Regions from separate parts of the Halomonas sp. A3H3 genome, predicted to be linked through region 4. Evidence: predicted binding sites of a transcription regulator. Region 4 holds the regulator's gene; each other region holds the start of a gene.
The links. Region 4 encodes LexA, which represses DNA repair genes until DNA is damaged. Its sites were predicted from a motif close to TACTGTNTANNTANACAGTA; they were not measured.

Region 1 (8,035 bases), 440 kb from region 4:
TTACATTACTTATATTGGCTGCAGCAAGTCAGCAACCAAACCGCAACCATGGCAACGCGTCTATAATAGAGACACCAAAGCCAACTTGGCCGCCTGCAGAGAATGCTCACTTAAAAGGAATGTTATGCAAAATCGTCACGGATTAAATCGAAAAATTCCTGAAGGCATCAAACGAGAAGTAAGGAAGGCCTGCGGGTATGGCTGCGTAATTTGCGGCGCGGCTATCGTTGAATACGAGCATGTGGATCCTGTCTTCTCAGATGCACACGAGCATTCGCCAGACGGAATCGTTTTACTCTGCCCTCAGTGCCACGCAAAAAAAACAAGGGGCTTCTTATCTCCGGATCGAGTTAAGGAAGCAAAAGAACAGCCGATAAGCCAAAAAAAGAACTTCGCTCACGAGTTCTTTGATCTTGGATCAAGGCCGCCTGCATTCGTGCTTGGTGGGTGCTCCATTAAAAACACGCCTATTCCATTAGAGATTCACGGATACCCCGTCATAAAAATCGAACCTAGTAGAGAAGAAGGAGGCCCTGCACTATTTAGCGGTACATTCTTCAACAGTAGAGGTGAATTAAGTCTACAAATAATTGAAAATGAATGGAGAGCACTCTCTAACAACTGGGATTTTGAAGCTATTGGTGGCGGCCTTATTGTGCGTGATGCCCCTCGAAGCATTTCATTGCGCCTCAGAGCCTCCTCCGACGCTGGAATTATCGTTGAAGCAATCAATATGAGGGTCGGCGCCTACCAAATTATTGGAGACGAAACCGACTTGCTGTTAAGGGGCGATGGTGGTCTCGAAATGCATTGCGGAAGCATGATCATGCACAACTGCCCAATAGGCTTTTCACTGGGGTAATTTCACCCTGGCCCTGTAGCAAAGGCGGCGGATTTTGAATCCGCGCAGCTATACTTTTGAGGCCGCGCTTGCACAAGGCTTTATAATAAAAACAGCATCTTACGGATTTACTATATTTACATACAGCACATTGGTCGCGCTGGTTCTGCGACCAAACTGCGACCAGTGGATTGCTACGCCGGATTAATCAGCTCCTCCCCCTGCCCTTCAGCCGGTTTATTAACCGCGGTACTCACCGCCCAGTGCTCGACCAGATCGGCATTGATATGCCGCACCAAACTGCGAATGGTCTCCCGATCCGTGATGTCAGGTGCCAGCCAGTGCTTAAGGCTATCGTCATCCAGTATCAACGGCATTCGATCATGCACTTCGGCAGCACGGCCCCGCCCGGGCTCAGTGACGATGGCACAACCCATGCTGCCATCATCACGCTCAGCGAATAACCCAGCGAAGAACAGCGGCTCACGATCCTTCCGACAAATGTAATGCGGCTGTTTAGGTTTTGAGCTCTTGATCCACTCATACCAACCGTCAGCCGGTATCAAACACCGGTGCTTAGCAAAGGCATTTTTGAAGTAAGCATTGGTGGCCACCGTTTCCACCCGGGCATTGATCGGTTGATTGCCGTTGCCTTTCGCCCACTTTGGGCGGTAACCCCACCACATTTCATCAATGAGCGGTTCTTCATTTTCTAAAGCCTGGTGCACGGCTGCGATCCAGGTACCAGGCGCCACGTTGTACCGCGGCCGTAGATTGCTATCAGGCACACTTGCACCGACCACTCTGGCCAGGCGATCTAACGGGGTGAATAACGCGAATCGTCCACACATGAGCGAAGCATAGCCGATAACCCACACTGTGCATCAGTCACTTACCGATCACTGCTTGCAGTCAACGATGCTCATCGCTTATCGTCTGCCTTAAATACTGTATATATCACCAGCATTTTAGGAGACGCTTATGTCTAAATCCTACGAACAACTTATAAAGCGGGTACAGAAAGAGATCGGCAGCCCTGGGGCGCAATCAAAACACTGTGTCGAGATCCGCCGACGGGAAGATGATAGCGCTGACGATTGGGCGCGCATGCTGGAAGACCTGGGAACCGTCGAGAACGTGACCATGATCCCGCTTGATGACGCGGCAGAGCACATCCGCCTGCGCTGGAACCCAGAGGAGAGCATGTCATGAGCATCCATCTCTCCATTCTGGGTCGCGTCGATACCACTGCCCCACCGTTAAAGTTACCGTTGGCAGCTGGCGAAGTGCGTACCGGTTTTCCTTCGCCCGCTGATGACTATCTCGAAGCTGAGCTCGACTTGGTGGCTCACCTAATCCAGCACCCCAGCGCGACGTATTACCTCAGGGCCAAAGGAACCTCAATGACAGGCGCGGGGATCTATGACGGTGACCTGCTGATTGTCGATCGCTCACTTGAGCCTAAGTCTGGCCATATCGTCATAATGAGCGTTGACGGTGAGCTCACGTGCAAGAAACTAGGCTCGATCGGCAACCGCCCTTACCTCTTCGCAGCCAACCCAGAGTTTCGCCCGATGCCCTTAGAGGGCAAAGAGTGCCAGGTGTGGGGCGTGGTCACTCACAACATCCACTCGCTGGCCCCTGGGTTTTCTGTATGATCGCACTTGTCGACTGCAATAATTTTTACGTTAGCTGTGAGCGAGTATTTAACCCGAAGCTGGAAGGCAAGCCCGTTGGAGTGATGTCGAACAATGACGGCTGTGTGGTGGCCAGGTCAGCAGAGATCAAGCAGTTGGGTGTGGCCATGGGCATGCCCGCGCACCAGATCGACCCACACATACGCCGCCAGTGCATTCTGCTATCGAGTAACTACGCACTTTACGGCGATATGTCCCGACGCGTTACTGACGTTCTCAGCCAGCACACACCCCACGTGGACGTGTATTCGATTGATGAATCTTTCCTGTCGTTTGAGGGGTTCGAGTTTGAGACGTTAAGCGATCGCTGTCAGTTGATGAGGCACCAGGTGCGCCGTGATACAGGCATTCCGGTGAGCGTCGGCTTGAGCACATCTAAAACACTGGCGAAGATAGCGAACCATAGGGCGAAAAAAGAGGCGCATTTTAATGGCGTGGCCATTATGGAGCCGGATAGCGATGACACGCGGGAGTTCCTGCAGCAGTTGCCAGTAACTGAGATCTGGGGCGTAGCTGGGCGCAGCGCTGTGCGGCTGCATACGCTGGGCATTGAGAACGCGTGGCAGCTGCGCGAGTCATCGCCCAAGCATTTGCGCAAACACTTTTCAGTAGTCATGGAGAGGATCGTTTGGGAGCTCCGCGGCGTTGACTGTATCCATATTGATGATATGGCGCAGCCCAAAAAGCAGATAATGGTTTCACGCTCGTTTGGCCGCCTTACCAACAACAAAGCGGATCTTCACGAAGCCATCCGCGTCCACACCTCACGCGCCGGCGAGAAACTACGCAAGCAGCACGGCCTTGCCCAAGCCATTATGGTGTTTGTTCGCACGAATAGATTTAGGCAGGATCTGCCCAGCTATAGTAAAAGCTTGGTGCTACCGCTGCCCCACCCAACTGACGACAGCCGGGAACTTGTTCGGGCTGCGATTGCTGGGCTGGAGAGGATTTTCAAACCGGGAATCATGTATCAAAAATGCGGCGTGATGTTGATGGATCTCTGCGACCACGACAATGAGCAGCTTGGTCTGCTCGCTGAGCCTGTGAGTGATGAGAAGCGGGAAAAGAATGAGAAATTAATGGCGACGCTGGATAAGCTAAACCGGGAGCACGGTAAAAACACTGTGCGGCTGGGGATGCCGAGAAAGGTCAATGCATGGGAATTGCGTTGCGAGCACCGCACCCCGAGGTATACAACGAAGTGGGAGGAGCTAGCAGTCGCTAAATCATAGAGTATGCCATCCCTGGCAATAAACTGAGTCCCTTCTACATACACAAAACATCCGTGTCGTGACGCGTCCGACATGCTAAAAGCGGCGTTCCTGGCGTCACTTCTAAAACATAGTCACCGATTAAGTTCCTGTATGTAAGAGATTAACCACAGTTTTTGTAAGAGATCTCTTACAACAGGCACAAAAAAACCGCTCAACGGCGGCGGGTCGTGCAGCGGATAAGGCTCACGCCTCAATCGTCAGCGCATACTCAAACAGCTCGTCAACCTGGGCGGCAGTCAGCTCCAGCGCTGCTGCTAGTTCTAGCACTGTGGGGCTCATACGCCGAAACTCTTGCGCCATTTTCCACGCCCTGCGGGTTTTCGCGGGCGTGTCCGGGTCAGCTATGATTGTCTCGACCTGATCGATGTAGCCAAAATCGTCTAATGCTTGATGGGCTTGAAACGCGCTAACGACCGTCGCCTCTCGCCATGCTTCAAGAGCCCCCTGGGCGGCCTGTTCTCCTGTGATAAACCATGCTTCACTCATTCCACCACCTCGTCTATCGCTTCTTCATCGCCCGCTTCGGGCTCTTCCGGCTCTTCTACCACCGGCACGGTCACCGTCCAGCCGTCATCCCGCTTTTCATAGCTCGCGTTCTCTGGGGCGGCGGTGGCCACTATGTAGCAATGCTCATTGTCGTAATCGGCGGCGTCGATCCATTCGCCTGTGCCAAACCAATCATGGCTCCCGTTGACCGGCGCGCACTCATACAGTAAGCCGCATTGGCCCAACGTGACACGCAGCTCGCCATCAATACGCTCTACGTTATGAATGCCCGCCGCGTCGGTGTCGGCGTTGCCCTTGAACGTTGCGTCAGCAGGAAAAACCGACAGGTCAATACCGTTAATCACACCCCCACTGATCGTGTAATCGTGGTGCGCGGGGTGATCTACTATCAGCAGTTTCATGATGAGTTCCTATTTCCAGCGGGATTCGACAAGTATGCTTGCCTTAGCGGTGGCACCTGAGCTGTGGTTGCTTTTACTAATGTTAGCTACACGTACCTCTACAACAGTACCGCTGCTTACTCTGCCGGGCTTTGCAAGAGGCGGCGCCACGTCTAAGGGGCTAGCCCCGCTGGAGTAATCGCTAGCATCAGAGGACGGCGTGGCAGTGACGTAATGCTCGGCGCTTCCCAGCGGGGTGTACGGAAGCGTCACTTTGCACAACAGGTAGCGATAAGATGACGGGTCTTGTGTGAATGTTTTGACGCCACACTGCATGACCAGCCGACCATCGGGGTAAAGGTAGTAACGGCCACGGCTATTTGAGCCTGTTATTGCTCCCAGGTCGTCTAAATCCAGCGCAGCGCGCACCTGCGCGGGGGTCGACGGGCGCATAAAATCGGTACCATCGGTTTTAGTCGACGTGTAAATAACCGCGATATTGCTGTTTGTGGGCGTATACGTTGACCGGAAAAGCCTTGCTCTTATATCGCCTGCAGAATCCCGCCCAGCGACGGTGTTGGCATCGTCGTTAACGCTGCGAGACTGGCCGCTAAGCTGCGCTGCATTAACGTTAGTGACACTGGAACCGTCGCCGTTAAACCCCTCTTGTGCACGCACAGTACCGTAGAAGTAGTGCGAGCCTGCGGAGCTGAAATAGTGAGTGTAGTTAGCGTTACGGTTGCCAATTGCTACTTCACCGTATGTCGAGTTACCTATTACAAGCCCCGACACACCGCCTTTTAGCGTAACGCTTTCAGGTAATTTTATATCACCAAAAAAATCAACATCTGGGTTCTGATAGTAAAGCCCCATAGCTTCGTTAGCAGGGATGCCAGTATTAGCATCAATGGTGCCCATCCCAATGTGGCCGCGGCCATCACCTGTGTAAGTGATATGGAGAGCTGCACCTGTACTTTCCCCTAGCGTAACCCCCGCTGCCTGATCAACTCCTGAATCGCCCGTTGTAATACTTTTCAGTGTCAGCCAGGGCCTGGGCTTATCCACATATAAGTCGGTCGTGATAGCTGACAGATTGAGGTTTTCTGTAGTCCACACTTCCGCAGGTGTTGACCAAACACCACCATGGCTACCACCAACAAATAACCGATTACCGCTAGTTTGGTCTATAAAAAGGAACTTATTGTAGTCGCCGCCATACTGCGACCAGAAATAGTGGCCATTTCCCCGCGGTGAATTAGCAGCGCTCAGCCCATAATACGTTCCTGTCGCTCTTGCAGTATGTGCGTCATTGGTAATAGCCGGACTTTTGCCGCCTTCTCTTAAAGCAAACACAGTTTCTGGATTAGCAATCTCCCCAACCAGCTCCATATTTGTGATTGGCTTACGACCTATTACATCCCCATTTCTGACACTAACATTGCCGAGTTGTGCGCCGCCCATATTCAGTATGTTGGAAGCAGAACTCCACCACACCCGTAATTGAGTATCACCATAAGAACTGTTGTAAGGCCCGACGTAAAAATAACCATTATTGTGGGTCAGGTTCGCTTTTAGCTCGTTACTGCCTAGATCCGCACCAGTGAGAGGTACCTTACCCGCCAAAGCGTTCAGCATAGTGGTACTAAAGTTAGGGTCATCCCCTAATGCCGCTGCTAGCTCATTGAGCGTGTCCAGTGCCCCAGGCGATGAGTCAACGAGCGCGGCGATAGCGGCATCAATATCGACATTCGCATCCGCTGCCGCCTGCAATGCATCCGCCAGCGCCTGCTCTGCGCCCTGGCGGGCGGTAACCGCTAAAGCCCGCTGCTGACTGGCGGTTGTCGCCGCTTGCTGCGACTGCGTTTTCGCCGTGTTAATGGCGTCCAAATCGCCGTACAACGCTTCGGCTTGTTGTTTAGCTGTCAGTGCATCACTGGCAGAACTGCTGGCGGCGGCGGCAGATGCGGTAGTGGCTTGCTTGTCTTGCGCTACGACCTGCCTATCACTGGCTACCTGCTGAGCGTCACTATTAACCTGCCCGGCGGTGGTATCAATAGCCTGTTTTTGCTGGTCAATGTGGTTTTTAGACTGATCAACGGATTGCTTAGCCGTGTTAACTTGCTGCAGCGCCGTTGCCACTTGGCCTGACTTATTGGTAATGTCTAACCTAGAGTCAGCGACGAACTGAAACTCTACGTTCAGCTCTCCAACAATGACTTTTAACGCATTATAAAAATTATAGTGATAGGCATTTAAGGCATTTTTCTTATAAATCATTTCCTCTTGATCGCCGTACTCATAATCATACTGCCGGGGATCTTCCAACTCAGGCGGCGTTAGCATATTTAAACCTCCACGTAGGTTAAGGGGACTCGACGACTGTTGTAAAAGTTATGCGTAGTGCCATAACCGTCTTGGCGCATTGCAGCGAACGAATGAATAGCTTCAATAACGCCACCTTTTTCTGGGTAAACGTTGATATAAACTTCGGTCGTGTCGTCAGTTTTATTCATCTCTTTTACAAAGTTCTCAAACTCGGCATCTTCTAAATGATCAAAAGAGAGGGAAACTTCTCGCCAGCCCCCTTTACCGATAGCGATTAACGACCCGCCTTCTGTGCGTTCTTTTCGAGTAGCGGTTTTGTTGTTCATGCTAACGCCGTAGCTAATATTCATATCCTTGGGTGGCGACCATGGCGCACCTGAAAACACCCGACCGATCTCTAAATAACCCTTGACGTTTGTAGGGTCGTTTATCGTTATGCGGTAAGCATTTGCAATCGTTGGCTGAAAGTTAGCTTCGAAACTAACCGTTGATAAACCGCTTAAATCGTGACCACCCCATGGGTCAATACCCACTCTAAAACGGCCTAATGGTATTAACTCTGCAACACCTTTAAAGCCTGTTTCCGCAACCGCATCGCCGTTCAATAAAAGCTCAACGTTAATAGTGCCCGCCGGGCTTAAGTTGTGCCCATATATAACCACCTTCGTCATATATAAGGCACTCCCTAAATCAGCGGTTAACGTTTCGTTTTCTATACCCAGCGTTCTAAACAAGTGGCTGCCGCCACTTACTTGGGTATATTCGGGGGGTGACTGTTGGCTACTTGCCGTTAATGTGGCGGCATCATGCTTATTATCAAACAGTATCTCGATTGGATTCATACCCAAAACCCCAAACTGGTCACCGCTTTAGTCGGCGAACGGCTTACATTAATTAAGCGCCCTAACTTCCCTTGCAAGCGGCCATGATCCACCGCCGCCACTTGCCCAGCGAATACCGGCGGAAACCTCGCCTCAATGCTCCATGTATTGCGCCGTACGCTGCGCAGAG
Region 2 (8,035 bases), 4.3 Mb from region 4:
GACTTTACCGGCACTGAGCGTCCGGCAACACCTGATACAGATGCTCTGGGTGATGCCGATATTACAGTGGCCTCTTTCAATGTATTGAACTACTTCACTACACTGGATGAAAACGGCAACAAAACAGAGACCTTAAATGGCACTCTGCATGATCCACGCGGCGCCAATAATGCTGAAGAGTTTGCCCGTCAGGAAGCCAAAATCGTTGAGGCAATTAATACCAGCGGTGCTGATGTGGTGGGGCTCATGGAAATCGAGAACAACGGTTATGGTGACGATAGCGCCATTGCAACGTTGGTTGATGCGCTGAATGCAGATGTGCAGGATAAAAACATTCAGGACGTCACTTGGGCTTACAGCGTCCCCGAAGATGGGAATGGCAACACCACTAGCCCTGGGGATGATGCCATTGCGGTTGGGGTCATCTACAATAGTCAGGCGGTGACACCTACTGGCGCTGCAGCCACTAAAACCGATGGAGCTTTCGCCACTGCAAACCGTGCACCGGTGATGCAAACCTTTGAAGATAGTAATGGTGAAACCTTTTCGGTGGTGGTTAACCACTTTAAATCCAAAGGCAGTGTCGTCAATGGTGAAGACGCTATCGGCGACGGACAGGCCAACAACAACCCCACACGGGTCGAGGCCGCGGAGGAATTGCTTGAATGGCTATCCACCAACCCCACCGGTAGCAATGACAGCGACGTGCTGATTCTTGGTGACTTGAACTCTTATGCCATGGAAGACCCCATCATGACCCTGACCGATGCGGGCTATACCCTTCAGGACGATGATTACAGCTATGTCTTTGATGGATTCTGGGGTTCGTTGGATCATGCGTTAGCCAGTGAAACGCTCGCAACACAGGTCACGGGCACCACGACTTGGCATATCAATGCGGATGAAGCATCGGCATTGGATTACAACACCGACTTCACTAATGATCGTCAGGATGACAACCTATACGCCGATGATGCGTTCCGTAGTTCAGACCACGATCCTATCTTAGTAGGCCTGAACTTAGGCCTAGCTGAAGCTTAATTAAACGTACTACCTTTTGAGATGGCCTCCGCTTGCGGGGGCCATTTTTTGTCTTACTAGCCATTACCCCTGATCGCTTCAGCGCTCAAAGCGCCCCGTAGCGCTTCCCGCCTAGGGTGTTAAACTCACCGCAAGCACTTTTTTCAGGAGAAATACATTGAGTTCAGTACGTTCCACTACTGCTATTATTCATGACAGCGGCATTGCTTTTGGTACCAGCGGCGCACGAGGGCTGGTTGAACAGTTTACCGATGAAGTATGTGCAGCTTTCACCGTGGCATTTATTACCGCCATGCGGGACTCTTTTCCAGTAGAACGTATTGCGCTAGGTATGGATCGCCGCCCCAGCAGCCCGGCGATGGCAGCCGCCTGTACCAGTGCGGCCCATACGCTAGGAGTGAAGGTCAATGACTATGGCGTACTGCCTACGCCTGCCCTGGCGTTAAAGACAATGGCGGATGGCATACCTTGCATCATGATTACCGGCAGCCATATACCGTTTAACCGTAACGGTATCAAGTTTTACCGCCCTGATGGCGAGATTACCAAAGCTGATGAAACCGCTATTCTTAATGCTGAGGCGGCTATGCCTACCCTACCCGCGCCAGTGCGCGGGGAGGTTTCTGAAGCCGCTAATCAGGTCTACTCAGAGCGCTTCACCACCTGGTTTCCAGGTGAGCCATTGAAAGGTTGGCGGGTAGGCTTGTACCAACACTCGGCCGCAGGGCGCGATTTGAATGCGCATATTTTGAGCGAGTTAGGTGCGGATGTAGTGGTACTAGGCCGCAGCGAAGCCTTTGTGCCTGTAGATACCGAGGCCGTTAGCGACGAGGATCAGGCTCAAGGGCGTGCCTGGGCAAACCAACACCAACTACAAGCCCTGTTTTCTACCGATGGCGATGGAGATCGACCGTTGCTTGGAGATGAAACGGGTACGTGGCAGCGTGGTGATATTGTCGGGTTACTCTGCGCCCGTGCATTGGGAATCGAAGCGCTGGCTGTGCCGGTAAGCTGCAATACAGCGATAGAAGCCTGCGGTGCCTTCCAGCTAGTTGAGCGCACGCGCATTGGTTCACCGTATGTATTGGACAGTATGGCTAAGCTCAGTAAGCGGTTTACGCGAGTGGCTGGGTTTGAAGCCAACGGTGGTTTTCTATTGGGAAGCAGATTGGAGAGTGATGGCCGTCAATTAGCCGCCCTACCCACCCGAGATGCGCTGCTCCCCGCCCTTACTTTGATGGTGATGGCCGCCCAACGCGGGATTAACCTCTCGCAGCTAATCGCTGACTTACCTGCCCGCTATACGGCAAGCGACCGACTCAAGGATTTCGCCACGGAGAAAAGCCATGCGTTGCTGACCGAATGGCAAACCTCACCTGAACTGATGCAGCAAACATTAGGTTTACAAGCTGGCATTTCAGCAGTCAATAGCACTGATGGCTTGAGAGCCACGCTTGAAAATGGCGATATCGTGCACCTTCGCCCCTCTGGCAATGCACCGGAGCTGCGCTGCTATAGCGAATCTGCTTCACAAGCAGACGCATCGGCACTGGTAAAACAGAGCTTGGCCGCTCTCGAAAAGCTGAACTAGGGGCCTTACTCTTAGCAAAGAACAGAGCACTAACAAAGAACGGGCGACCCTAATGGGCCGCCCGTTCTTTGTGGCTATCCTTCGCCAAGGAGAATGGTTACAGCTGCTTATTTATAAACCGGAAGCCGCGCACAAACCTCGGCCACTTTATCCAGCACCTGGGCTTCGATGGCGCTGGTGTCATCGCCCTTGGCCAGTACGTCCAGAATATCGCAGATCCAGCCTGCCAACGTACTACACTCTTGTTCACTGAAACCGCGCGTGGTCACCGCTGGGGTGCCAATACGCAGGCCAGAGGTGACAAATGGGCTTTGCGGGTCGTTTGGAACGGCGTTCTTGTTCACAGTGATGTGGGCACGACCCAAAGCAGCATCGGCATCTTTGCCCGTTACGCCCTGCTTGATCAGCGAAAGCAGGAAGAGGTGGTCTTCGGTACCACCAGAGACGATGTCGTAACCGCGATCAATAAACACCTTGGCCATTGCCTGAGCGTTCTTAACTACCTGCTGCTGATAGGTTTTGAACTCGGGTTCCATAGCCTCTTTGAAACAGATCGCTTTGGCGGCGATTACGTGCATCAAGGGGCCACCCTGGCCGCCGGGGAAAACCGCTGATTGCAGCTTTTTCTCGATATCAGCGTCGTTTTCCGCTGAGAGAATCACGCCACTACGTGGGCCGCGTAGGGTTTTGTGGGTAGTGGAGGTGACCACGTGGGCATGGGGCAAGGGGCTAGGGTAAACGCCCGCCGCAACCAGACCAGAGACGTGGGCCATATCAACGAGTAAGTAAGCGCCTACTTCATCGGCGATTTCACGGAACTTGGCCCAATCAACAATTTGTGAATAGGCTGAGAAGCCGGCGATGATCATTTTGGGCTTGTGCTCGCGAGCAAGCTGGGCCACTTGAGCGTAATCAATTAACCCCTGCTCATCCAGACCGTACTGAATGGCGTTGTAGTGCTTGCCGGAAAAATTAGGCTTGGCACCATGGGTCAGGTGGCCGCCCGCATCCAGGCTCATGCCTAAAATGGTATCGCCTGGCTTAACCAGCGCTTGGAACACCGCGCTGTTGGCTTGCGAGCCTGAGTGGGGCTGAACATTAACGTAGGTGGCGCCGAACAGCTCTTTGGCGTAATCAATGGCCAGGTTTTCAGCGATATCGACGAACTCACAGCCGCCGTAGTAGCGCTTACCGGGGTAGCCCTCAGCGTATTTATTGGTCAGCTGGCTGCCCTGAGCTTCGAGTACGCGGGGGCTGGCGTAGTTTTCGGAAGCGATCAGTTCGATGTGGGCCTCTTGGCGCTCCACTTCTTTCTGCATGGCATCAAACAGCACATCATCAAATCCGGCAATTGTCATATCGCGGCTGAACATCGGCGGGAACCTCGTAACGAGAAAGGGTCATCATGGAAGAAGCGAGGGCGCTATCATAACGCAGCCTGACGCGACTTTCATCGCATCCTCGTCAGGTCTTGCATGAGCGTGATTCATGTAATGACAGAGGGAGTATCATCGCGAACACCGTGAAGCGATCTCAGGGGGCGTCAATTTGCGTTTTCCTTCTCCATGCAAAATACTGTATATTTATACAATATTTTAAGCACCAGGATGCCGACGATGCCGGGCCAGTCTTCTCACTTTACCCCTGCCTTGCCGTTAACCTCTCAGCCGCAGCCTTGTGGCCGCGCTGGTTTTAGTGGCTTTCCTTCGCCAGCCCAGGATTACGAGCCATGCACGCTGGATCTCAACACACGGCTGGTTAAAAACCCTACTGAGACGTTTTATGTCACCGCCACCGGCGACAGCATGGAGGGTTGGGGAATTTTTGAGGGTGATTTGCTGGTGGTTGATCGCAGTATTGAACCGCAACTGGGACATATTCTGGTCGCTATGCTAGAGGGCGAGGCCCTAATTAAACGCTATGCGCTCTATCGGGGAACGCCGCACCTGTGCTCAACACATCCTAACTATCCGCCACTGCCACTTGAAGGCAGCGACTGCCAGCTATGGGGGGTAGTGCGCGCCGTCGTGCACGAGTACTTGCGATGATCGGTCTAGTCGATGCCAACAACTTCTACGTCAGCTGCGAGCGGGTTTTTCAGCCCAAGCTGGAAGGTAGGCCCGTGGGGGTAATGTCGAACAACGACGGCTGTGTCATCGCCCGCTCCGCCGAGTTAAAAGCGCTGGGTATCCCTATGGGTGCGCCAGCCTTCAAGCTTGAAGAAATGCGTCAGCGCGGCGAGATCCACCTGCTGTCGTCTAACTATGAACTCTACGGAGATATGTCGGCACGGCTGACCCAACTACTACGCGATGCCTGCCCTGCAATTGCGCCCTACTCAATAGATGAAATGTTCGTCTACCTGGAAGGATTAACCACAGAGCAGTGTGAGAGGCTGGGGCGAGAATTGCACCATCGTATTCGCCGCCATTTAGGGTTACCGGTGTGTGTTGGGCTGGCACCCACCCACACGCTCGCCAAATTAGCCAATCACCTTGCCAAGCAAGACCCACATTACCAAGGCGTTTGCCTGCTTAATGGACAAGATCACACGACGCAGGCGCTGCTCAAACGTACGCCGGTGGGCAGCGTGTGGGGCGTCGGCCATCGGCTTGCCGGGCGCTTAGCGATTGGCGGCGTGACCACCGCTTGGGACTTGCGTCAAAGCGACGACAAGCAGTTGCGCAAGCGCTTCTCTGTGGTGCTGGCGCGCACCGCGCTCGAGCTGCGTGGCACGCCTTGTATGGAGATGAACGCCCTGGATCAACCGCGCCAACGCATTATGACCTCGCGCTCTTTCGGCCAGCCCACCGGCGTTTTTGCAGAAGTACATAATGCACTGCGGCGCCACGCCCAGCGCAGCGCTGAAAAACTTCGCGAGCAACGTAGCTTAGCTCGTGCGGTGATGGTATTTCTCAACACTAACCGTCATCGCCGCGATCAGTTGCAATACTTCCCGCAGGCGCTGATCGCCCTGCCCTCACCCAGCGACGATACCCGGGTGATCCTTGATGCCGTACGCCAAGGCCTTGAGCAGATTCATCGCCCCCGCTACCAGTTCATGAAAGCTGGCGTGATGCTGCTGGATTTAGTGGATGCAGAGCAGCACCAGCTTTCGCTGCTGCATCCGCCAGTCCGTGATCGCCATCCGTTTTTAATGGCAACCGTGGATCAGATCAACCAGCGCATGGGGCAAGGCACTATCAGCTTTGGTATGACGGATGCCCCTGCTGCTTGGCAACTGCGCTGCGCCCACCGCTCAGACCGCTATACCACGCGCTGGGACGAGTTGATGAAAGTGGGCACTCACCCCGGCGCAGTCGCCGCCGCCGAGGCAAAGCAGAAAGAGAAGCAGAAAAAACAGCAGGCGTTAACCAGCCCTAAGCGCAGTACGCAGCCGCGGGCTTAAGGTTTCTCCAAGCGCGACCATGGCAAACAGAATCCCCAGCAACCAGGGCCAGTGAGCCGCAAACGAGACCTGATAAACGCCCAGCGCGTCGACAAAAATCACCACAATGCCCAGCGGGCTAACGTAGCGCACCATGGTCAGCCACAGCGCATAAGGCAAGGGGGCAAGCCCCAACTCGTCGCGGAAAGTATCGTTTTTCAGCACAAACCCCGCTACCACTACCGTGCCCAGGCCACCCAACGGCATCATCCAGCGCGAGGTTAAATAATCCAGCCAGTCAAAGAAGTTCTTACCGGCCAGTGTCCAATCCGCGCCCAGGTTAAACGACAGCATCGCCAGTGTGCTAATCAACCACAGCACAATACCGGTGCCCCAGGCGGCTGCCGAACGCGAGATACCTTTGTTGTCGCACAGCCAGGAAACCGTGGCTTCGACCATAGAGATCGAAGAGGTCAGCGCTGCCATAGAGAGCATCAGGAAGAAGAGAATGCCAAACAGGGTGCCCAGCGGCATCGCCTGGAAGGCCAACGGCAGGCTCATAAAAATTAGCCCAGGGCCTTCGCCGGGGTTCATGCCATTGGCGAAAATAACCGGGAAGATCGCAAGCCCCGCCATCAAGGCAACAACGGTATCCGCCACCGCCACACTCACCGTGGTGCGGCCAATAGAAGCGTCTTTAGGCAAGTAGCTGCCATAGGTCAGAATCGCCCCAGAGGCCAGCGAGAGGGTGAAAAACGCATGACCCAGCGCTGCCAGAAGGCCTTCGCTAGAGAGGCTGCCCGCATTGAAGGAGAACAGAAAGTTAACCGCAGCGCCAAAGCCACCGGAAAACATACCAAAGCCAATCAACACCACCAGCATGATCACCAGCCCCGGCATCATCCAGCTAACGCTCTTCTCGATTCCCTGCTGCACGCCTTTACCCACGATCAACATGGTGGCCAGCGTAACCAGGGTGCTCCAGAAACCGAGGTTCAGCGGATTGGCGTTATTGGCCCCGAACACAGCGGCCATCTCATCAACGCTGCTGCCCGCGAGCCCCCCGGTCAGCATCTTCCACAGATACGAGAACGACCAGCCCGCCACCACCACGTAAAACGACAGGATCATAAAGCCGCAGAGCATGGCCATCCAACCAATCAACGACCAAGCCGATGAACGGCCAGACTCATTGACCACGCGCCGTATGGCATCCACCGGGCTACCACGCCCCCGCCGACCAAACGCGATTTCGACCATCATCACCGGCACACCCACGGCAAAGATGCACGTTAGATAGACCAGCACGAAGGCGCCGCCGCCAAACTCCCCAGTCATGTAGGGGAATTTCCAGATATTGCCTAGCCCCACCGCCGAACCGGTGGCCGCCAACATAAACCCCCAGCGGCCTAGCCATTGGGTGCGAGGTTGCCTAGAAGAGGTCATTTGCCCATATCCCGTAGAAAAAGGCGCTCATCCTAAAGGATTTCGAGGGTAATGCCCACTAGGCCCCAGTTCCTAGGCGTACACCATGGCTTTTGCGGCGGCATCCAGGCGTTGAGCGGTTTGATCGACCCGGCGCAAACAGGCCAGCAGCACCGCGCCAAGCGTTACAAAACCGCCCGCCAACCACAGCCCAACACCATAGTGGCCAGAGGTTTCAGCCAACATACCGGTTAATGCCGGGGCGCATATCTGGGCGGCGCCGTATGCCAGAGTCATCTGCCCCATTAGCCGCGCGGGGCTGGAAGGATAGAGCCTACCTGCCATGGTCAGCACAAGGCTGACGCAACCAAGGAAGGTACCGCCATAGAGCACCGCACTGAGCAGTACCACTGTTGAGTTCGCGGTAATCGCAGGCAGTACGATCCCCACTACCTGAATCCCCATGGCGAGAATCAGCGCCCCTAAATAGCCCACTCGACGGGCGACCAGATCCCACAGCATCACCGCTGGGGCGGCGGCTAAACCGGCCAGAGCGAACGTCCAGTTGCCCATCCCCGCCAGCAGCGGCT
Region 3 (8,035 bases), 3.5 Mb from region 4:
ATCCACTCCCAGTGTGCCGGTGGGCGGTAGCCCTCGTCTCGGGTGCGTGCATGAACGACCAACTGTGCTGCTCCGCCCGCTTCGGTGGCTTGGGCGCAGGCCACCGCTAAACGGCGATTAGCGAAGCCCAGACGAATCTTGGCGGTCACCGGGATTTCCCCCTCTAAAGCGTCGTGAACGGCTTTAACCGCCTTATAGACGCGATCAGGCTGGCGTAACAGCGAGGCGCCGCCATCGTGCCGGTTAACCAGTTTGGCAGGGCAGCCGAAATTAAGATCGACGCTCACCGCGCCCAGGCTAAGCGCCAGGCGCGCGTTAGCCGCCAGGGCGACTGGGTCAGAGCCCAGTAACTGTAAATGCACGGGAATGCCGCTTGGTGTGGCCACAGGCGGTTGCACAAGCTCGGGGCAGTGTTTATAAAACACTCTTGGCGGCAGGCGTGCATCGACCACACGTACAAACTCGGTGACCGTCCAGTCGAACCCGGCATGCCGGGTCAGCAGATCACGAGTCAGGGCGTCGATTACCCCTTCCATCGGGGCTAGGCCGATTCTGCCGTTTTGTAGTAAATTAACAACCATGACTTCCACTATCGCGCCATTGCATTCTATTCTGAGTGTGGCAGGTTAGTGCATTCCCCTTACTGCGCCAAGCGCCTTTCACCGTATTGGCGTCATGATGTGCGTAAAAATGGTACTTGAGCTGTGCTTCAAGACACCGGGCTTCAAGGAGATCGCTTTATGCAGGATCTAGAACTATTGCAAGAAGGGCTGGCGTTGATGGCGCTCGGTATGGGCGTAGTGTTTGTTTTTCTTACTGTTTTGGTCATTAGCGTTACGCTGATGTCGAAGCTTGTTGGGCGTTTTCAGCCCGCCCCTGTGGCTGTTAATACGGGCAATAAATCGTCGCCATCTTCGGGTTCCTCTGCGCAAAATGACGAGGTCATGGCGGTGATCAGTGCTGCAGTGCATCGTTATCGCTCAAGCCGGCGTCGTTAACTTTCTCGATTTTTTTCATTTTGGCCCTCTTGTGGCTATTTTTTTGTTATTTTTACTACAAACTTACAACTCTCTACTGTGAGCCATGACAATGAACGAAATAAAACGCCCTCTAGGCATTACTGATGTCGTGCTGCGCGATGCCCATCAATCGCTATTCGCTACACGTATGCGGCTGGACGATATGCTGCCGATCGCCGAAAAACTGGATCGCGTTGGCTATTGGTCGCTGGAAACCTGGGGTGGGGCCACTTATGACGCCTGTATCCGCTATTTGGGCGAAGATCCGTGGGAGCGCATTCGTGCATTAAAAGAGGCTATGCCCAATACACCTCAGGCCATGTTGCTACGTGGTCAGAACCTGCTGGGCTACCGCCACTACGCCGATGACGTTGTCGATAAGTTTGTCGAGCGGGCGAAAACCAACGGCGTTGATGTCTTCCGTGTTTTCGATGCCATGAATGACCCGCGCAATTTAGAGCGCGCCATTCAGGCGGTGCGTAACGTCGAAGGTCACGCCCAGGGCACCATCTCTTACACCGTGAGCCCGGTACATACCCTGGATAGCTGGGTTGATCTCGCCAAAACCATTGCTGGCTTAGGCGCAGATTCATTGGCTATCAAGGATATGGCGGGGCTACTGACGCCCTATACGGCCTTCGATCTGGTCACCCGGCTCAAGAAAGAGCTATCGATTCCGGTGCACCTGCACTGCCACGCCACCACCGGCCTCTCTACCTCAACCATTTTGAAGGCAGTGGAAGCAGGCATTGATAACGTCGATACCTCGATTTCGTCCATGTCGATGACCTACGGTCACAGCCCCACCGAGTCAGTGGTGGCAATGCTGAAAGACACCGGCCGCGATACCGGTCTGGATCTTGAACTGCTGGAAGATATTGCCGGTTACTTCCGCGAAGTACGTAAGAAGTACGCCGCCTTTGAAGGTTCGCTGCGTGGTATTGATTCGCGCATCCTGATTGCTCAGGTACCCGGCGGCATGCTGACCAACATGGAAGGCCAACTGAAAGAGCAGGGCGCGGGCGATAAGCTGGACGACGTGCTCAGCGAGATTCCCCGCGTGCGCGAAGATCTTGGCTTTATTCCGCTGGTGACGCCCACCTCGCAAATCGTCGGCACCCAGGCGGTCATGAACGTGATGATGGGCGAGCGCTACAAGTCGATCTCCAAGGAAGTTCAGGCGCTGCTCAAAGGTGAATATGGTGCTGCCCCAGCACCCTTCAACGCCGAATTGCAAAAGCGCGTCTTGGAAGGCGGCGAGCCGATTACCTGTCGCCCGGCGGATAACCTCTCACCGGAAATGGATAGGCTGGCTGCCGAACTGAAAGAGAAGGCTAGCGCTGAAGGCATTCGCTTGGCCGAAGGCAAGCGCGAAGTAGATGATGTTCTGACCTACGCGCTGTTCCCGCAGATCGGCTTGAAGTTCCTTAAAAACCGCGACAATCCCGACGCCTTTGAACCTGCCCCCCAGGCAACTGACGCAAGTGCTGAAAAGACACCCGCCAAGGTGGAAAGCAAAGCGCCGGTGGCTAGCAGTGGCCCGGAAACCTATACCGTTAAGCTCAACGGTAAAGCCTTCGTGGTGGAAGTGTCTGAAGGTGGTGAACTGGGCGAAGTGCAGGAGCAAACGGCGGCCAGCACTGGCGCCCCCAAAGAGGAAGTGTCTGCACCCACTGGTGAGAGCATTGATGCGCCGCTGGCCGGCAATATCTTCAAGGTTAATGTCCGCCCTGGCGATAAAGTCGCTGAAGGGGATGTGGTGATCATTCTTGAAGCGATGAAAATGGAAACCGAAGTGCGTGCCAGTATCGCAGGCACTGTGTCTAAGGTTAACGTCAGCGAGGGCGACAGCGTAGCCGTAGGCGATGCGCTGATCGAGCTCTAAGGGCCCAGTAATGGATAAATTAGTAACGTTATGGGAAGGCTCTGGGCTATATAACCTTGAGCTTGGCCAAGCCGTCATGATCATGGTGGGGCTACTGCTGCTTTACCTGGCCATTTATAAGAAGTTTGAGCCGCTGCTGCTGGTGCCGATTGGCTTTGGCGGCATTCTGGCCAATATTCCCGAAGCAGGGTTGGCGATTTCAGCGCTAGACCAAGCGATCGAGGTGGCGAAACCCGCAGTGCTACAGCAGATAGCGGCAGCGCTGGGCGCGACGCTGGATCCGTTAGCGAATGCGGAAGCCTGGCGTGAATCGTTAAAAGTGATAGCCCACGATGGCGTCGCACCGGATCAGGTGCGTGCCGCACGTGATATCGCCGTGGGCGTCGGCTATAGCGATGGCATGCTTTACAACTTCTATAAAGTAGCAATTGGTTCAGGTATCGCGCCGCTGATTATCTTTATGGGTGTGGGCGCCATGACCGACTTCGGTCCGCTGCTGGCCAATCCGCGCACGCTGTTTTTAGGTGCGGCCGCTCAGTTTGGTATTTTTGCCACTTTGTTTGGTGCCGTGGCGCTCACCTCGATGGGCATCATGGATTTCTCGCTCAATCAGGCCGCCGCCATTGGTATTATTGGCGGGGCCGATGGGCCGACCTCCATCTACGTCTCCAGCGTGCTGGCGCCGGAGCTGCTGGGTGCTATCGCGGTGGCTGCCTACGCCTATATGGCGTTGGTGCCGCTGATACAGCCGCCCATCATGCGTCTGCTGACCACCGATAAAGAGCGTCAAATCAAGATGACCCAGTTGCGGCCGGTCTCCAAGCTGGAAAAAATCATCTTCCCGCTGATGCTGCTGATTCTGGTCGCGCTGTTTCTGCCCGATGCGGCACCGCTACTCGGTATGTTCTGCTTCGGTAATCTGATGCGTGAGTGTGGCGTAGTCGAGCGCTTGTCGGATACCGCGCAAAACGCCTTGATCAATATCGTCACGATTATCCTGGGACTGTCGGTAGGCTCCAAACTGATGGCCGAGAGTTTCCTGGCATTTGAGACGCTGGGGATATTAGGTCTGGGTATTGTCGCCTTTGGTATCGGCACGGCCGCTGGGGTATTGATGGCCAAGCTGATGAACCTGGTGAGCAAAATGCCCATCAACCCATTGATCGGTGCCGCGGGCGTTTCCGCCGTGCCTATGGCAGCGCGGGTGGCGAATAAGGTGGGGCTGGAGTCCAACCCACATAACTTCCTGCTGATGCATGCCATGGGCCCCAACGTGGCGGGTGTTATTGGGTCGGCAGTCGCGGCCGGGGTAATGATTAAATACCTGGGTTAACTAGTCCTCTGCCATCAACGACATAGGGGTGTCATTGCGAACGCAGTGAAGCAATCTGGGGTTGGTTCTCAGGGTAGGCTTGAGATTGCTTCGTCGCAGGCTCCTCGCAATGGCCGGTGAGTGTCATCGCGAGCGAAGCGCGGCGTTTGCCACCGCAGAACGAGATTGCCGCGTCGCAAGCTCCTCGCAATGACATATGGGGCCCTTTCATCTGCTGCGTTATGCCTTTGGTGCAGAGAGAACCTCAATAGCACTCTTCAAGCGGTTTTCTAGCGGGGCAAGGTCAAGCGGGCAGTCCCGTGGCCAGCCAATGGTCAGGCGAACGCCATCACCATCGTAGTCGGCTTGCTCAATAGGGATGTCGTGCTCTTCGCACCAGGCGCGGGCAATCGCTTCATTGGCAAAAGTAAGGCGCAGGGTGTAGGTGTCGCGCTCAACCACTTCCCGGGTAGCGAGTGTCTCAAGGGCATGGCTAACCGCCTGAGCGTAGGCGCGGGCTAAGCCACCGGTGCCGAGCTTTGTACCGCCAAAATAACGAATGACCACACAGCCAATCTGGCCCAGTTGGCTCCCCTGGAGAACCTGATACATGGGGCGGCCAGCGGTGCCGCCAGGCTCGCCATCATCGGAAAAGCCAATCAGATTTTGCTCGCCGGGTGGCCCGGCAATGTAGGCAGTGCAGTGGTGGCTGGCATTAGGATGCGCGGTTTTCGCCGCATTCAGCAGAGTAGTGAATGCGTTGATATCGGGAGCGTGGCAGATCCAGGTGATAAATTGGCTCTTTTCTACTTCAATGTCAGCCGTATGCCATGACCCTGTGGGTAACTCGGGAACCCGATAGCGCATTAATGCTCCGTAAAGGTAGTCTCACTTTTCACACCCATTACCATGCCGAGTACCTGAATATCCCGGTTGTGCAAAAATAGCGCTGGCTGCAAAGTATCTTCTGGCCATAGCTCTACGCCAAAGCGGCTGATAGAGAGCTGCCTCAAGGCGATCGTTTGCTGGTTTATTTCGGCAACGGCAGTTTCTGTCTGGGTATCGTGTTGATAGCGCCGGATAATAATGACATCGCCATCGAACAAGTTGCAATCACACAGTGCATTGCCACGCACTTTGAGTGCATAGGTATTGCGTCGGGTAATGCTAGGCGCCATTGCGTAAGGGCGCGGTGTCGGTTGTCTACGGCCAAACGTAACGGTAGGTGCTGCCATCGATAGGGTCATCAAAGAATCTCCATTGCATGTTCTTTCATACAGTGGTTTTCATTGTAGACCTGTTTTTGCATACAGTGCCAGAGATAATTGCTCTCACGACATATTGATGAAGATCACGCTGCGACCCAGCGCCGCATTGTGTGAGTGGCGAGAAAGGGGCTTTACGTGTAGAGTTCGACGCGAAATCAATATGCCAGGAGAGACGCTTGAGCCTGTGTCTACAAGCCCGCCAGCTTGCCTGTGAACGCGATGACCGCTGGCTGTTTCAAGGGTTGGATCTGGAGGTTCGCAGCGGTGAAATAGTGCGAATTGAAGGGCCCAATGGTAGTGGTAAAACCAGCCTTCTGAAAATTCTCTCCGGCCAGCTCAGTGACTACCAGGGCGAACTGTTCTGGAATGGCGCTGCGATGAACGAGACACGCGAACATTTTCTCGCGAATCTGCTCTATTTAGGACACGCACCAGGCATTAAAGCAGGGCTTTCACCGTTAGAAAATTTAGCCTGGTACCAGGCCTTAAGCGGGGAAAGTGGTAATGAAGATCAGCGCTTGGAAGCCCTTGAACGGGTTGGGTTGGCAGGCTTTGAAGATGTGCCCGCAGGGCAACTCTCGGCAGGCCAACAGCGCCGTGTTGCCCTGGCGCGCTTAACGTTAACGCCGCGCGCCCTATGGGTACTGGATGAGCCTTTTACCGCGATTGATCGCCACGGCGTCGCTGATCTAGAAAGACAGCTGGTTGCCCACGCTCAGGCGGGGGGCTGCGTGTTAGTAACGACACACCACGAGTTAACCGCTTCACCGTTGCTCAGACGGATATCCCTAGGGTAGAAAGCAGGACTGTCTCAATTGGAAATAGCGGCTTAAATAACGCTCGACAGCGTGGTGCCAGGGGAGGTTGAAGCGAGGGTCTTTTGTCATGGATGACAAAAGTAGCGCCCAGGGAGGGGTTTACAGCGCCCTCGCGGAAACCTCCACTGGGCACCGATGCTTGTATGGTAGAGGAGAAAGGGTTGCACAGCTCTTTACATGGCGCTTCAAATAGCTCTTCACAAAGCTCGGAGACCACCCAACAGGTTTCAGCAGTGCCACTGCGTGAGCATAATGGTGGGTTAATGACCGCAGTGAAGGCCACGCTCGTGCGTGACTTAACGCTATTGCTGAGACGTCGTGGCGAAGTGCTCAATCCACTGGTGTTTTTTGCCCTGGTGATCACGCTGTTCCCGATCGCTATTTCGCCCGATCCTGAGCTGTTAGCGGTGATTGCACCGGGTTTGCTGTGGGTCGCGGCTTTGTTAGCCGCGCTGCTTTCATTAGACAGCCTGTTTCGCAGCGATTATGACGACGGTAGTCTGGAGCAACTGCTATTGGCGCCGCAGCCGTTAGTCGCGCTAAGTTTGGCCAAAGTGGCCGTGCATTGGCTGCTGACAGGCCTACCGTTGGCGCTGATGGCGCCGATATTGGGTATTATGCTGGCGCTGCCGGCGGGCAGCTACGCCGTGCTGGCGCTGTCGCTTGCCCTGGGTACGGCAAGCTTGAGTTTGATTGGCGCCATCGGTGCGGCGTTAACCGTTGGCTTGGCACGGGGTGGAGTGCTGCTCTCGCTACTGGTGCTGCCGTTGTATATCCCGGTGCTCATTTTTGGCGCAGGCGCGGTGCAGGCGGCCATTTTTGGAGAGGGTGTCTCCGCACACCTGGCTATCCTGGGCGCGCTGCTCGCTGCCTCACTCATGTTGGCGCCGTGGGCGATTGCCGCATCGCTGCGTATCAGTATTAACGGTTAAGGACGGGACACGCTATGTGGGCCTTTATACACAAGCTGGGATCACCCAAGTGGTTCTACGGCATTAGTGCCAAATTACAGCCCTGGTTTTGGGCCGCGGCGGCGCTGTTGATCGTCACTGGCTCGCTGTGGGGATTGGCGTTTGCGCCAGCGGATTACCAGCAGGGTAATAGCTTCCGAATTATTTACGTCCATGTGCCGGCGGCCTTTTTGGCTCAGTCTATCTTCATTGCCATGGCGGTTTCCGGCCTGGTGTTTATGGTCTGGAAAATTAAAGTCGCCGATATGGCGGCGGCGGTGATGGCGCCTCTTGGCGCAGCTATGACCTTTGTCGCGCTGTTTTCCGGTGCCGTATGGGGTGTGCCCACTTGGGGCACCTGGTGGATGTGGGATGCACGGCTAACGTCAATGCTGATCTTGCTGTTTTTGTACTTGGGCGTAATTGCTCTGCGTGGGGCTTTTACCAGCCGCGATAGCGCCTCACGGGCAGCCTCGGTGCTGGCCATGGTGGGGGTGATCAATATTCCCATCATCAAATACTCGGTGGACTGGTGGTACACCCTGCACCAGCCCGCTTCATTTACGCTGACCTCGCGCCCGGCCATGCCTACTGAAATGTGGCTGCCTCTGGTCATTATGGTGCTGGGTTTTTACTGCTTTTTCATTGCCTTAACGCTGATGCGCACACGCAGTGAAATTTTGCGCCGCGAAGCTAACAAACGCTGGGTACAGGAATTGGTGACCGGCCAAGTGGTGAAAGTACCGGCAGAGGAGGCTCGCTAATGGCGTTTGACTCATTTTC
Region 4 (8,035 bases):
GAACTCGTCGGGATTGACTGCACCCTGCACCACGGTTTCGCCCAAGCCCCAGGAGCCAGTGACAAAAACGGCGTCTTTAAAGCCGGATTCGGTGTCCAGGGTAAACATAACGCCTGCCGCACCGGTCTCTGAACGCACCATTTTCTGAACGCCCGCCGACAAGGCAACATTTTCGTGGGCGTAGCCACGGTGCACTCGGTAGGAGATCGCACGATCGTTAAACAGCGAGGCAAAAACCTCGTGCACTGCACGCTTGATATTGTCGAAGCCTTCGATATTCAGGAAGGTTTCCTGTTGGCCTGCAAAGGAAGCGTCGGGTAGATCTTCCGCGGTGGCTGAGCTGCGCACGGCTACTTTCAGTTGCGGGTGCTGTTGCTGCAGCTGGCCGTAGGCATCGCGCAGGGCCGATTCAAAGGTAGGAGGTAGCGGCGTATCGATGATCCATTGGCGTATATTGCGGCCCGCCTCAGCCAGCGCTTTAACGTCATCGACGTCCAGACGGGCCAGGGTGGCATTAATGCGCTCGTTTAATCCTTCGTGGGAGAGAAATTCACGATAAGCGTGGGCGGTGGTGGCAAAACCGCCAGGAACCGTCACGCCAGCACCGGACAGGTTAGAAATCATTTCACCCAGCGAGGCGTTTTTACCACCTACGCGTTCGACGTCCGCCATGCCCAGCTGATCGAACCACAGAATGTACTCTTCCACGTAACCCCCTCGCTCATAGATATCTGCATGACCTTGACGATCATGGATAATTGATTGAGACACCCTAGCACCACGCCAATATATTCGCCATTGGTCTAATAGCGAAGAGAGTGGAGGATTTTTACAACAGCAGGGCTTTTTGGGCTATTTATGTAGTCAGATACATTTGAGCCCGCCAAAACGCCCAATGATGACACGTTGTGCTGACAAACAGCTCGGCTCACAATAGCCGTATCACTCACCCGTGGACTTAGTTATGAAACGTACGGCTTTTTTTATTTCAGATGGTACCGGCATCACGGCGGAAAGTTTAGGACGTAGCTTGCTGGCCCAGTTCAGCGATGTTGAGATCGATATGCAGACCAAGCCCTATATCGATACGTTGGAAAAAGCGCAGGCGTTAGCAGCGATTATTGAGTCGACAGCCAACCGGGATGGTCATCGCCCCATTATCATTGACACCATTGTGGATCAACAAATACGCGACGTTATTCGTAAGGCGTCCGGCTTTAAGGTCGATATTTTTTCCACCTTTCTGGAGCCCTTAGAGCAAGAACTAGAGACCCACTCCTCCTACAGCGTTGGGCGCACTCACTCGATAGGCAGCGATGATGTCTACATGGATCGTATCCACTCCGTCCACTTCGCGCTAGATAATGATGACGGTGCACGCACCCACCAATACGATAAAGCGGATATCATCCTGGTTGGCGTCTCGCGCTGCGGCAAAACACCTACCTCGCTTTATCTGGCGCTGCAGTTTGGCATTCGGGCGGCTAACTACCCGCTGACGGAAGACGATTTAGACGAAGATGGCATGCTGAAGCTACCCAAGGCGCTCGTGCCCCATCGGCAAAAGCTGTTTGGGTTAACCATCGATGCGCGACGCTTGTCGGCAATTCGCAACGAGAGACGCCCCAATAGCCGCTATAGCTCGATGGATCAGTGCCTACAAGAAGTGGAACAGGCCGAGTCGCTCTACCGCACCATGCACATTCCCTTCATCGATGCGACACGCTTCTCGGTGGAGGAGATTTCAACGCGGATGATTGCTGAAACCGGCTTAGCGAGGCGTTTCTCGCCCCGCTAATGTAAAAACTACTACAAAAACTACGCAAGCCCCCAGTGGATTACATGCCTTTGGGGGCAAAAATTCCCGGCGCGTTGCGCCAGTAGCCTTTGTAATCCATACCAAAGCCAAACACATAACGGTCGGCAACTTCCAGGCTGCAGTAGTCGGCTTTCAACCCAGGCACTGCTTTGCGGTTGTGCTGTTTATCGACCAACACCGCTGTGGTAACGCTGGCGGCCTGGGCCTCTTCGCAGTAAGCCAAAATGGCCGCCAGGGTCGCCCCCTCATCCAGGATATCGTCAACAATCACTACGTGACGGCCCGCCATGGGCACTTCAGGGGAAACGCGCCAAAAAAGCTCGCCGCCGCGCAGCTCGTTGCGGTAGCGAGTGGCATGCAAATAATCTACTTCCAACGGAAAGCCCAAGCGGGTAAGCAGATGACCGGTGGTAATCAAGCCACCATTCATTACGCAGTAAAAAACCGGCAGTTTATCGCCTAAATCCCGAGTAATCTCTTCCGCCATACGATCCAGCGCCCGCTCTACCTCTTGCTGAGAAATTAGGCAGTCGGCGTTATCCATCAGCTCACGCATCGAGTCCAGCGACTCTAATGCTTCTTTATCCAACTTTGACATCTACCAACTCCACGGCGGGTTAAAACTTCATTTATTTAAGTAAGAGATTTATTCAGCGCTGGGCTTACTCTGCTTCCGCACTGGGCTTACTCGGCTTCTGCGCTGAACTGGGGCTTATCCGCTAGCGCTTCCAGCTTAGCGTGAGTACGACGCCAACGGCCCAATGCACTCAGCGCATCTAGGTCTGGGCGCGCACGGCTATAGCGCAACTTAGCGGGGCGCTTAGAATTGATTCCGTGGCATGCCTCCATCACTTCAAGCGCGGAGGCTCGGTCATTACATACCAGCAGCATATCGCAGCCTGCTGCCAGCGCTGCCTGGGCACGCGCTTTGGGGTCTCCCGCCTCGTGGGCGCCGGCCATACTCAGGTCATCTGAAAAAATGCAGCCTTTGAAGCCTAGCGATTCCCGCAGCATGCCCAACCAGTTGGGTGAAAAGCCTGCTGGGCGCGTATCAAAAGCACTATAAATAACGTGTGCAGGCATAATCCCATCTAACTGTGAAGCTAACTGGGTAAAGGGCACAAGATCGTGCTGTTTCATCACTTCTAGCGGGCGATCGTCTATCGGCAATGCAACGTGTGAGTCCGCCGCGACACCACCGTGGCCGGGAAAGTGCTTACCCACAGCGGCCATACCGGCATCGTGAAGCCCCTGAATAAATGCATTGCCCAGCTGGGCTACGTGCTGTGGGTCACTGCTGAAACTACGATCACCAATAACGCTGGATAGACCGCTCTCCACATCAAGTACCGGGGCGAAGCTCAGATCCAGACCGCAGGCAGCCATCTCCATCCCTAACAACCAGCCGGCATCTTTAGCTAACGCCAGCCCCTCTCCCTGGGCAGCGCGGTAACACTCGCCGATACGCGCCATGGCAGGCAGGCGTGTTAACCCCTCTTTTATGCGCTGAACGCGACCGCCTTCTTGATCCACGGCAAGCAGTAAATCAGCACGCACACGGCGAATATCGCTGCAGAGCTTGCGAACCTGATAGCCATTTTCAACGTTGCGGGCAAACAAAATTACGCCCCCTACCGTCGGTTCTAGCAGCAAGCGTTTTTCTGCAGCCGTCAATTTTGGGCCTTCAAGGTCAAGCATGACCGGGCCTAACGGTTGAGTCATCGTGATAGGTCCATGAAAAGGGGCGATGATTCTAGACGATCGTCTAGCGGTGTCAAAATCTGATCAGTCAAAGGACTGGCGTCCACCGTGCAACCAAACAGGGGTGCCCGGCAACGCTAACGAAAAGATATAGAGCAAATCACTATTGCGTAAACGAATACAGCCGTGGGACGCAGCAACGCCCATGGGCTCGTCAGGCGGCGTCCCGTGCAGGTAAATATAGCGCCGTTGCGAGTCCACCTGACCACCGCGGTTCACGCCCTTTTCCAAGCCACACAGCCACAGTATGCGGGTCAGAATCCAGTCACGCTCTGGATGCTCTTCGGCGAGTTCGGGCGAAAATGTCTCGCCCGTCCAGCGGCGACCTCGAAACACCGCATTTTCGGGCATATCACCGCCAATGGCCGCGCGCACATAGTGCCACCCGCGAGGGGTTTTACCACTGCCGTTGCGCTCCCCGCTTCCGGCAGCACCGGATGAAATAGAACACTCATGGAGCACTTTTGGCCCTCGCCAACAGCGCAGCAACTGTTCGGTAGTATCAATCTCCAGCCAGATATGTTCCGTTGGAGGTAGCTCAGCTAGCGTAGGAGTTCGCATGTTTTCCTTCTTCTGGCTTGGCACCGTCAAGGGCTATGGGTAACGGCGCATTCATAGCAGCCACCACTACCGGGAGCAATCGCCTGACCAAATCACGCACAGAGACCTGCTCGTGGTAATCCTTCTCCGCGATATCGCGTAGCGCATCGAGGCCAGACAAGGTAAAGATTACCGTGCCGAGCACAAAGTGTAGCCGCCAAAAACGCTCGGCGTCAGGCAGATCCGGCGTTGCTTTGCGCACAAGCTCGGTGAAGCGTGTAAACACATCGCCATACTCTTCCTGGATATAACGTCTTAGATGTCCCTGTGCTTGACTGTAGGCAAGACCCAGCAGGCGCATAAACACTTTCAAACTATTGCGCTCGGCGGGCACCGCGAGAACGGTAGTTGCCATGGTCTCGAGCAGTGTTTCCAGCGGGATAACGCGCCCGGCGTGTTGGCCCTCGAGCTCATCTAGAGCAGTATGAAAGCGCTGACTAAACGGATCCAGGTAGCGGGCAAAAACGGCCTGAATCAAGGCTTTTTTGGAACCAAAATGGTAATTAACAGCGGCTAAGTTAACCCGCGCTTTGCTAGTGATGTTGCGCAGCGAAGTTTCAGCAAAACCCCGCTCTGCAAACAGCACCTCGGCGGTGTCGAGTATACGGGTCACCGTATCAGATTGAGCCATGTCGCTCTCCAGGGAAACAGTTGTTTAAAACATAGCAAAATACTATGCCATAACGTAGGCGGGCTCAACGCTTGATTTATTGACAAAATGTGACGTATTAAATAAGCAGAAACTTAGTTTCAAACGATTAGAAAAATTGCATAGACATCGGCAATAGGCACTGACAAGCCATATACTGGACAGAGGAACATACTGTATACTTAAACACTTATTGATTAAGTCGACATTTAACTTGTTACTGTCTATTCACTATTTATGGAGTCTGGTATGTCGCGTCCGCTAACCGCTCGCCAACAGCACGTGTTTGATTTTATCGTTAAGACCATGGGCGAATTTGGCTACCCTCCTACCCGCGCCGAGATTGCCAAAGCACTTGGCTTCCGCTCACCCAATGCGGCTGAAGAGCACCTGCGCGCGCTGGAACGCAAAGGTGTTATTCGCATTATCCGCAACACCTCTCGCGGCATCCGCCTGCCCAACCAGGAACCTCAAGAAGTCCTGGATAGCGCAGTCACCGCCTTACCCACAACCAACGTGGAAGCCCCACCCACTGGCCTGCCTGTGATCGGGGAAGTAGCTGCCGGCAGCCCCATTTTGGCCGCCGAACATATTGATCGCTACTGCCCGCTACCGGCCGAGTACTTCACTCCCAAAGCTGACTATCTGCTGCGCGTACGCGGCCTTTCCATGAAGGATATTGGCATTTTGGAAGGTGATTTACTGGCGGTTCATCGCACTGACCGGGTTCGCGATGGCCAGATCGTGGTTGCCCGCCTGGACGATGAAGTAACGGTTAAACGCTTCAAACGCCAGGGGCACCAAGTGACGCTGTTTGCAGAGAACCCTGATTTTGCGCCCATTGAAATCGACCTGCGCTCTCAAGCGCTCGATATTGAAGGCGTTGGAGTCGGCGTAATTCGTGGTGGCAACGGCCAGGCACTCGGCTAATAAATCCGCTACTGCAGGTCGATATAGCGGTGGTCATTGAAGGTGGCCACCCAGTTTGGGTGATAGACCAGCAGGATGCTCAGCAGCATGCCAGTAATAAATGCCTCTGAAGGCATTAGCAGTGGTAAAAAACGCGCATACTCCTGGGCGAGATAGATCGCCTCAGGGTCTGTACCCGCGACGATAATCAGCACTACCGCCGCCAAGCCTCCTCCCAGCGTTGCCAGCGCCGCGCCAAAAAAGCCGCAGGCAAACAGAAATACCATCAAGTTATCCGGCAGGCGGCGATCTACCAGCCGCCATACCGTGCCAATAACGGCCGCCGGGACGATCCCGGTAACCAGCACATTTGCCCCCAGCAACATCCACTCATTGCTGCCAATCACCACCATGGCAATGTTGATCAGCACGTTGCTAATCAGCGCTAATGGCGCTTTAAAAACGAGTGTCATCAATACTGTAAAAACAAGGTGTAGCGTTAGCCAATCAACAGCCTGGGCACGAAGCTGCCACATCAGCATCACCGCCAGCGTAGCACCCAGCCAGCGGTGCTGAAGCGCTGAATCCGCTATCAACACCTGCCAGGGCCGCCCCCAAAGCGCCCATGCGATCACTGCTAACGAGAGTAGCCAGGTGAGCAGCAGCGCCCAGGGCGCTAATACACTTTGCGCGAATGACATGGCTGCCTCTCAGGTTGATGAGCGTTAGCTAAATACCACTGTCTTGTTACCGTGCACCAGCACGCGGTCTTCCAAGTGCCAGCGCAAACCGCGAGCGAGCACGGCTTTTTCTACATCACGTCCAAAGCGCACTAAATCCGTGGGTGTATGGCAGTGGCTAACGCGATGGATATCCTGTTCGATGATAGGGCCTGCGTCGAGTTCCTCGGTCACATAGTGGCAGGTAGCGCCAATCAGCTTAACCCCCCGCTGGTAGGCCTGGTGGTAGGGCTTAGCCCCGGCAAAAGAGGGCAAAAAGCTGTGGTGAATATTGATCACTCGCCCCGCATAACGCGCGCACAGCTCAGGGGGCAGTATTTGCATATAGCGCGCCAGCACCACGCAGTCGGCGCGGGCACTGTCGATTTCGGCCTGAACCTTGGCAAACGATGCTTGCTTATTGTCGGGGTCGACCGGTACATGGTGATAAGGAATACCGTACCACTCCGTCAGCGAACGCATATCATCATGGTTGGAGATAACCCCGACAATGTCGCAATCCAGTTCCCCCGCCTGCCAGCGGTAAAGTAGATCTACCAAGCAATGTGACTCCCGCGACACCATCAGCACTACGCGCCTACGCTGCTGGGTATCCACCAGCGACCACTGCATATTGAATTCGCTGGCTATCGGTTCAAATGCCGCGCTCAGCGCTTCCGCCGACATACCTACCGAATCCGCCAGAATTTCGTAGCGCATAAAAAAGCAGCCGGTTTCTAAATCGGAGTGCTGGCTGGCTTCGGTAATGGAGCCGCCCTGCTGGGCAATAAAGCTCGATACCCGTGCAACAATACCCACCCGGTCAGGACAGGAAACTACTAAACGATAATAATGAGACATGTGAGCTACTCTTGACCTATTGCTAAGTTAATTATGACAAACCAGCGGCTTAGGTCGCATAGTGTATCGGAAGGCCATGGATGATTGTTAGCTGCCCCTGCCTTCCCGTATAGTTAAGTCACTACTTTTTAGGTTTTTCATAACAGATGCATTCACCACGCGTTCAAATTCGTCCCCGTCGTCGTCCACCGCTGCGCATGTTGCCGCTGGGGGGATGCGGTGAGATTGGAATGAATCTAACGCTATACGGCTATGACGATCACTGGATAGCCGTGGACTGCGGCATGATGATCCGCCAGGATCTTCCCAACTCGCCACTGCAGGTACCCAATCTTGATACGCCGAAAGCACTAGAGATCGTGCCCAAAGCGCTATTTATCACCCATGGTCACGAAGACCACATTGGTGCCGCAGCCTGGCTATGGCCGATGTGGAACTGCCCCATTTACGCCACCCCGCTGGCGGCAGGCCTGTTGCGGCTAAAATTTGCCGAGCATCAGCTTAGCAGTGCGGCTATCCATGTCATTGAACCTGGCGAGGCCCTAGAGAGCGGGCCATTCACGCTGCGCTATTTACTTTTAACCCACTCCATTCCCGAAAGCTGTGCGCTAATAATGATGGCCGGTGGCTATCGCGTTTTACATACCGGCGACTGGAAACTCGATCCTGAACCGATTATCGGCACGCCGATCAGTGCAGCCCTCTTCAAGTCCCTTG

Region 1: a site for LexA is predicted at 1,788-1,807, ahead of HALA3H3_RS17520 (DUF1654 domain-containing protein). Genes of this name have one in related genera too.
Region 2: a site for LexA is predicted at 4,206-4,225, ahead of HALA3H3_RS00210 (LexA family protein). Genes of this name have one in related genera too.
Region 3: a site for LexA is predicted at 5,512-5,531, ahead of HALA3H3_RS03690 (LexA family protein). Genes of this name have one in related genera too.

What each region holds. Positions count from the first base shown of each region.
Region 1 is NZ_HG423343.1:3,878,911-3,886,945, reverse strand. It holds gene HALA3H3_RS17530 (HNH endonuclease) at 125-862, shown strand; gene HALA3H3_RS17525 (SOS response-associated peptidase) at 1,036-1,692, opposite strand; gene HALA3H3_RS17520 (DUF1654 domain-containing protein) at 1,823-2,053, shown strand; gene HALA3H3_RS17515 (LexA family protein) at 2,050-2,499, shown strand; gene HALA3H3_RS17510 (Y-family DNA polymerase) at 2,496-3,770, shown strand; gene HALA3H3_RS17505 (hypothetical protein) at 3,996-4,298, opposite strand; gene HALA3H3_RS17500 (hypothetical protein) at 4,295-4,720, opposite strand; gene HALA3H3_RS27145 (hypothetical protein) at 4,730-7,042, opposite strand; gene HALA3H3_RS17490 (hypothetical protein) at 7,045-7,866, opposite strand; gene HALA3H3_RS17485 (hypothetical protein) at 7,863-8,035, opposite strand, start outside.
Region 2 is NZ_HG423343.1:56,337-64,371, forward strand. It holds partial or broken gene HALA3H3_RS00195 (ExeM/NucH family extracellular endonuclease) at 1-1,041, shown strand, start outside; gene HALA3H3_RS00200 (phosphomannomutase) at 1,199-2,632, shown strand; gene glyA (serine hydroxymethyltransferase) at 2,740-4,005, opposite strand; gene HALA3H3_RS00210 (LexA family protein) at 4,249-4,680, shown strand; gene HALA3H3_RS00215 (Y-family DNA polymerase) at 4,677-6,041, shown strand; gene HALA3H3_RS00220 (sodium-dependent transporter) at 6,003-7,466, opposite strand; gene HALA3H3_RS00225 (YbfB/YjiJ family MFS transporter) at 7,539-8,035, opposite strand, start outside.
Region 3 is NZ_HG423343.1:854,961-862,995, reverse strand. It holds gene HALA3H3_RS03715 (tRNA dihydrouridine synthase) at 1-581, opposite strand, end outside; gene HALA3H3_RS03710 (OadG family protein) at 741-998, shown strand; gene oadA (sodium-extruding oxaloacetate decarboxylase subunit alpha) at 1,090-2,904, shown strand; gene HALA3H3_RS03700 (sodium ion-translocating decarboxylase subunit beta) at 2,915-4,237, shown strand; gene HALA3H3_RS03695 (IMPACT family protein) at 4,457-5,083, opposite strand; gene HALA3H3_RS03690 (LexA family protein) at 5,083-5,463, opposite strand; gene ccmA (cytochrome c biogenesis heme-transporting ATPase CcmA) at 5,661-6,281, shown strand; gene ccmB (heme exporter protein CcmB) at 6,566-7,234, shown strand; gene HALA3H3_RS03675 (heme ABC transporter permease) at 7,249-8,016, shown strand; gene ccmD (heme exporter protein CcmD) at 8,016-8,035, shown strand, end outside.
Region 4 is NZ_HG423343.1:4,323,880-4,331,914, reverse strand. It holds gene ppsA (phosphoenolpyruvate synthase) at 1-708, opposite strand, end outside; gene ppsR (posphoenolpyruvate synthetase regulatory kinase/phosphorylase PpsR) at 965-1,798, shown strand; gene HALA3H3_RS19645 (hypoxanthine-guanine phosphoribosyltransferase) at 1,839-2,417, opposite strand; gene nagZ (beta-N-acetylhexosaminidase) at 2,504-3,541, opposite strand; gene HALA3H3_RS19635 (L,D-transpeptidase) at 3,605-4,141, opposite strand; gene HALA3H3_RS19630 (TetR/AcrR family transcriptional regulator) at 4,119-4,811, opposite strand; gene lexA (transcriptional repressor LexA) at 5,079-5,759, shown strand; gene HALA3H3_RS19620 (energy-coupling factor ABC transporter permease) at 5,768-6,439, opposite strand; gene purU (formyltetrahydrofolate deformylase) at 6,464-7,318, opposite strand; gene HALA3H3_RS19610 (ribonuclease J) at 7,549-8,035, shown strand, end outside.